2 regions of the Streptomyces sp. NPDC048185 genome follow, and region 2 is predicted to be linked to the other one. Evidence: riboswitches for the same ligand, from Rfam matches in the RefSeq annotation. Region 2 holds a riboswitch; the other holds the start of a gene.
What was found. A riboswitch is a leader RNA that binds a small molecule or an ion and turns the genes downstream of it on or off. The one in region 2 is predicted to bind glycine.
Positions count from the first base shown of each region.

Region 1: linked by a shared signal. The riboswitch ahead of gcvT (glycine cleavage system aminomethyltransferase GcvT) and the one ahead of gcvP (aminomethyl-transferring glycine dehydrogenase) in region 2 are both predicted to bind glycine.

Region 1 is NZ_JBIDAN010000009.1:283,822-287,026, forward strand. Features, by position in the region: gene ACGF3H_RS26105 (enhanced serine sensitivity protein SseB) at 1-693, opposite strand, end outside; gene ACGF3H_RS26110 (AAA family ATPase) at 774-1,439, opposite strand; glycine riboswitch at 1,619-1,712, shown strand; gene gcvT (glycine cleavage system aminomethyltransferase GcvT) at 1,873-2,991, shown strand; gene gcvH (glycine cleavage system protein GcvH) at 3,105-3,205, shown strand, end outside.
Region 2 is NZ_JBIDAN010000008.1:10,014-13,218, reverse strand. Features, by position in the region: gene gcvP (aminomethyl-transferring glycine dehydrogenase) at 1-1,914, opposite strand, end outside; glycine riboswitch at 2,089-2,184, opposite strand; gene ACGF3H_RS23170 (PRC-barrel domain-containing protein) at 2,342-2,719, shown strand; gene ACGF3H_RS23165 (DNA polymerase IV) at 2,842-3,205, opposite strand, start outside.

The DNA of each region.
Region 1 (3,205 bases), on a different contig from region 2:
GCCGAGGGCGCGGCCGAGGGCGTCGAGGGGGAGGGCGCGGGCGTCGCCCTCCCAGTGGGACAGCTCCACGCCGACGAACATCACCGGGTCGGCGGTCTCGACGGCGGCCAGGCAGCGGCGGGCGGTGCGGACCACGCCGGTGGCGGCGAACTCGGCCGAGGCGGCGGCCAGGAAGTCCACCGGGTCGTCCTGCCAGTCGGGTTCGAAGAGGCGGACCCGGCCGCCGGACGCGGGCCCGTCCAGCGGGGTGCGCCCGGCCCGGCACAGCTCCGCCACGGCGGCCGGCGGCAGCGGGATGCCGACCACGCCGTCCGGGTTCACCGCGATGCCGACCTGCGGGGGCAGTCCGCGGGCGAACTCGGCGGCGGGGGCGACGGTGTACCCCATGTGGGGACCGGCGACGCTGCGGAGCTGCTCCTCCGAGCTGAAGACCGGCACATGGGCCTGGCCGTCCCATTCGACCGTGGGCAGGTCGAGCGGGCCGGTGCCGGGGCCGCCGCCGTTGGGCAGCGGGACCCAGACGAAGCTGCGGCCGAGGACCTCGACGATCCGGCCGGCGGCGCCCGGCACCCCGAGGGAGGCGGACAGCACCTCCTCCAGCTCGTTGCCGGGCCATCCACCGTGCGGGTGGGGATGCGCCTGCGCCGGGAACCCCGGTGAGAGGTCCGCCGGGAAGTCCGCTGGGAAGTCCATCTGCCTACCGCCTGCCTGGTACCGCTGCTGTGGCTGAAAAGGCTAACCCGTTCGGCCCCGTCGGCCCACGGTCCGTCACCTCAGCCGGTGAAGGCGATCCGGTGCAGCGCGTCCGCCGACGCGCGGTCGAGGAGGACCGCCGAGGAGCAGCCGGCGGGCAGGGTGCCCTCGGCCACGGAGGCCAGCAGCCGGGTGGTCGCCGCGCGGTGCCGCAGGAACGCGTACCGGGAGACGCCCCGGCCGCGCTCGCGCTGCCCGGCCAGGGCGTCGTCGGCGCCGACGTCGAGGAGCAGCAGGTGCAGGGTGCCGCCGCGGCGGCGGGCCTCGCGGGCCAGCCAGCCGCGCACCCAGGGCTGGGTGCCGCAGTCGTGCACGACGACGCCCTCGCCGGAGCGCAGGGCACGGCGCAGCCCGGCGTAGTGGGCGAGGCGGACGAGGGGGCGGTAGAGGGCGTAGGGGAGGACGCGCGGCATCCGGCGGTCCCAGCGGTCGCGGGTGTCCTGGGAGTCGACGCGCCGGCCGCGCACGGCGCGCCGCATCAGGGTGGACTTGCCGCTGCCGGGCAGGCCGGTGATCACCACGAGGTCGTGGGGCCCGAAGAGCAGGGCGTGCGGGCTGCGGCCGTCGCGGTCGCGCAGATCGCGGACGACGGGTGCGGGCAGTGCGGCACGCGCCTCCTCGGCCGGTGCGGGCCGCTTGGGCAGCGCGATGCCCGAGGTCGTTGCGTACGCCGTGGTCCTGTTCACCGTGATCGTCCTCCCCTGGGGCGGTTCACGAGTTCCCGTCCCCGTCGAGTGTAAAGAGAAGGTAATGCGGCGGTCTCGCGTTTTCGTGCGCTTACTGCCACAAGCCGGTTACAGATCACGGTCTGCCACGAACAGGCCCGGCGTGCAATGATGGCGGCGCCAACTGCATACCGGCCGTTTGAATCCGCGCGGGAGAGTCCCCGGCCGCGCCGGGGCGCCGAAGGAGCAAGTCCCTCCCTTGAATCTCTCAGGCCCCGTTACCGCGCGGGCGAGGCACATCTGAAAAGCGGGCCGCCGTCCGACGGCTGCCCCACCCAAGGTGCAAGTCCTGACCGCCGTGCTCCGGTGGTCATGGCGAACCTCTCAGGTTCCGATGACAGATGGGGAGGACCGACCTCGCCCGTGCCGTCCTGTCCTGGGAGACGACCGACCGATGAGCAGTACCGAAATCCGCCGCACCGCGCTGGATGCCACGCATCGCGCGCTGGGCGCGACCATGACCGACTTCGCCGGCTGGGACATGCCCCTGCGCTACGGCTCCGAGCGTGACGAGCACGTCGCGGTGCGTACCCGGGCCGGGCTCTTCGACCTCTCCCACATGGGCGAGATCACCGTCACCGGCCCGCAGGCGGCCGACCTGCTGAACTTCGCGCTGGTCGGGAACATCGGCAGCGTGAAGCCGGGCCGCGCCCGCTACACCATGATCTGCCGCGAGGACGGCGGCATCCTGGACGACCTGATCGTCTACCGCCTCGGCGAGACCGAGTACATGGTGGTCGCCAACGCCTCCAACGCCCAGGTGGTGCTGGACGCGCTCACCGAGCGGGCCGCCGCCTTCGACGCCGAGGTCCGCGACGACCGCGACGCCTACGCGCTGCTGGCCGTGCAGGGCCCCGAGTCCCCCGGCATCCTCGCCTCGCTCACCGACGCCGACCTGGACGGCCTGAAGTACTACGCCGGCCTGCCCGGCACGGTCGCCGGCGTCCCCGCGCTCATCGCGCGCACCGGGTACACCGGCGAGGACGGCTTCGAGCTGTTCGTGAAGCCGGAGCACGCGGTGGAGCTGTGGCAGGCGCTGACCAAGGCCGGCGAGGGCGCCGGGCTGGTCCCGTGCGGCCTGTCCTGCCGGGACACGCTCCGCCTGGAGGCGGGCATGCCGCTGTACGGGCACGAGCTGACCACGGCGCTGACGCCCTTCGACGCCGGGCTCGGCCGGGTGGTGAAGTTCGAGAAGGAGGGCGACTTCGTGGGGCGGGCCGCCCTCCAGGAGGCCGCTTCCCGGGCCGAGGCGAACCCGCCCCGCGTCCTGGTCGGCCTGGTCGCCGAGGGCCGCCGGGTCCCGCGTGCCGGGTACCAGGTCGTGGCCGACGGCGAGGTGATCGGCGAGGTCACCTCCGGCGCCCCGTCCCCGACGCTGGGCAAGCCGATCGCCATGGCCTACGTCGACGCCGCGCACGCGGCGCCGGGCACCGCCGGGGTCGGCGTGGACATCCGGGGCACCCACGAGCCGTACGAGGTCGTGGCGCTGCCTTTCTACAAGCGCCAGAAGTAGACACTGGGCGCGCGGGGCCCTTCGGTGCCCCCTCGTGCGTCCGGCGCTTCTCAGCAGCAGTTCCGCAGTCCCCCCTTCAACACCACTCCCCCGCGTACAGGAGAATTCAGGCCATGAGCAACCCCCAGCAGCTGCGCTACAGCAAGGAGCACGAGTGGCTGTCGGGCGCCGAGGACGGCGTCTCGACGGTCGGCATCACGGAGCACGCGGCCAA
Region 2 (3,205 bases):
GGCGCGCAGGTCCTCGACGTCGACCTCGCCGTCCTCGGCGGTCTTGACGACGACGACCTTCATGCCGGCCATGACCGCGCTGGCGGCGTTGGTGCCGTGCGCGGAGGACGGGATGAGGCAGACGGTGCGCTGGTCGTCGCCGTTGGCGCGGTGGTAGCCGCGGACGGCGAGCAGCCCGGCGAACTCGCCCTGCGACCCGGCGTTCGGCTGGAGCGACACCTTGTCGTAGCCGGTGACCTCGGCGAGCCGCTCCTCCAGCTCACGGATGAGGGTGAGGTAGCCCTGCGCCTGCTCGGCGGGCGCGAAGGGGTGCAGCTGCCCGAACTCGGACCAGGTGACCGGCTCCATCTCGGTGGTCGCGTTGAGCTTCATGGTGCAGGAGCCCAGCGGGATCATGCCGCGGTCCAGCGCGTAGTCGCGGTCGGCGAGGCGGCGCAGGTAGCGCAGCATCGCGGTCTCGGAGCGGTGCGCGTGGAAGACGGGGTGGGTCAGGAAGTCGTCGGTGCGCAGCAGCGCCTCGGGCAGCGCTTCCTCGGTGGCGGCGTCCAGGGCCTCGACGTCGCCCTCGACGCCGAACGCGTTCCACACGCCGCCGACCTGGGCGCGCGTGGTGGTCTCGTCGCAGGCGAACGACACGTGGTCGGCGTCGACGAGGCGCAGGTTGATGCCGTTCTCGCGGGCGGCGTGGACGATCGTGTCGGCCCGGCCGGGCACGCGCGCGGTGACCGTGTCGAAGTAGGCGCCGTGCACGATCTCGACGCCGCCCGCCGCGAGGCCGGCGGCGGTGACGGTGGCGTACCGGTGGGCGCGCTGGGCGATGGCCCGCAGTCCCTCCGGGCCGTGGTAGACGGCGTACATGCCGGCCATGACCGCGAGCAGCACCTGCGCGGTACAGATGTTGCTGGTGGCCTTCTCCCGGCGGATGTGCTGCTCGCGGGTCTGCAGGGCCAGACGGTAGGCCTTGTTGCCGTCGGCGTCCACGGAGACGCCGACCAGGCGGCCGGGCAGGCTGCGCGCGAACTTCTCGTGCACGGCCATGTAGCCGGCGTGCGGCCCGCCGAAGCCCATCGGCACGCCGAAGCGCTGGGTGGTGCCGACGGCGATGTCCGCGCCGAGCTCGCCGGGCGAGGTGAGCAGCGTGAGGGCGAGCAGGTCGGCGGCGACGGTGACGAGCGCGCCGAGCTCGTGCGCCCGCTCGATGACCGGCTTGATGTCGCGGACGGCTCCGGAGGCGCCCGGGTACTGGATCAGGACGCCGTTGATCTCCCGCTCGGCGACCTCCGCCGGGATGCCGTCGCTCAGGTCGGCGACGACGACCTCGACGCCGGTCGGCTCGGCGCGGGTCTGGATCACGGCGATGGTCTGCGGCAGGGCGTCCGCGTCGACCAGGAAGAGGCCCTTCTTGTTCTTGCCCATGCGCCGGGACAGGGCCATGGCCTCGGCGGCGGCGGTGCCCTCGTCGAGCAGCGAGGCGCCGGAGGTGGGCAGGCCGGTGAGGTCGGCGACCATGGTCTGGAAGTTCAGCAGGGCCTCCAGGCGGCCCTGGGAGATCTCCGGCTGGTACGGCGTGTACGCGGTGTACCAGGCCGGGTTCTCCATGACGTTGCGCAGGACCACCGGCGGGGTGAAGGTGCCGTAGTAGCCGAGGCCGATCATGGAGTCGAGGACCTGGTTGCGGTCGGCCAGCGAGCGCAGCTCGGCCAGCACCTCGGCCTCGGAGCGGGCGCCCGGCAGGTCCAGCGCGTCGGCGTTCTTGATCACATCCGGTACCGCGGCGGCCGTCAGCTCGTCGAGCGAGCCGTAGCCGACCTGCGCGAGCATCTTGGCCTGGGCCTCGTGGTCGGGGCCGATGTGGCGCTGCTCGAAGGGTGCTGCCTGTTCGAGCTCGGAGAGCGGAATGCGAGGGGCGGTCATTGCGGAGGCCTCCTGGTCTGACGACCTTCGAGGGGCACCACGGCGCGGGTGCCCGGACGGCCTCCCCCTCTGTCATCTCGACCTGAGAGCTTCACCGGGCCGCCCGAGGGCTGCCGGCTTTCACCGTCGGTGAGAGCAGGGGCCGTCGGCACCCGCTCTGCTTTCCAGAGTGACCTCGTCCGTGCGGTACGTGTGCCTGAGAGATTCCGGGGAGGATTTGCTCCTTCGGCGCCTCCGATGGTGTCTGGAGGACTCTCCCGCACGGGGTCAGCAGCCGTTAGCCAGCCTACCAGCGAGGCGGACGCACAGGTCTGCGAGTGACCGAGCGCACCTTCGAGTGGCCGCTCTCCCCAATGTGCCTTTTTGTAGTACTGGCGGATGATTCGCCGGATGGTTTGCGACCGGAGTGCGACCAAGTGGAGGGCCCGTGCGTACCGACATCGATCCGCGCAATCTGATAGGCCGCAAGGCGTTCGACCGCAACGGCACCAGGATCGGCACCGTCGACGAGGTCTACCTCGACGACGCCACCGGCGTCCCCGAGTGGGCCGCCATCCGCACGGGCCTGTTCAGCAGGGACGCCTTCGTGCCCCTGGAGCCCAGCGAGCTGGTCGACGGCGCCCTGCGCGTGCCCTTCGACCGGTCCCTGATCAAGGAGGCGCCCGACTTCGGCGTCGGACGCCATCTCTCCCCCGAGCAGGAACTCCAGCTCTACCACCACTACGGTCTCGACGTGGCCGCCGCTCCCCCGCTCCCCGACCACGACTTCGGCAAGCTGGCGGGCACGGGCAACGAGGAGGGCTGAGGCCCGGCGCCCCGACGCCGGCCACGGGGCACACCGCCCCGGCCGAGGGTCCTTCACACCCGTCGCACCTCACGACAGCCCCGTGTCACGTCACGACAGCCCCGTGTCCTGACGGCCGCGGCTCAGGAGACCGCGCCCCCGGGATCGGCGGCCCCGGCGGCCGGGGCCGCCGCGGAGTCCGAGGGGGCCACCTCGAAGCCGTCCGCGCCGCCGGCCCCCTCCCCGGGGCCAGGTGGCGCGGACGCGACGAGAGGCAGCGGCTCGGCCGGGGTCAGGAGAGGGTCGCCGACGGGGAAGGTCCGCACCCGGCCGGGCCCGGAGTACGGCGTCTCGAAGCGGACCGTGACCCGCCCCAGGCCGCTGCCCTGCACCCAGCCGTGCCCGAGCTCCGCGTGCCGCACGTCGTGCCCCGGGGGCCAGCGGCGCTCCACGGGCGTCCGTCCCACCTCCTCGGCGGGCTTCTCGCCCGGCTCCTCCGCGAGCTCC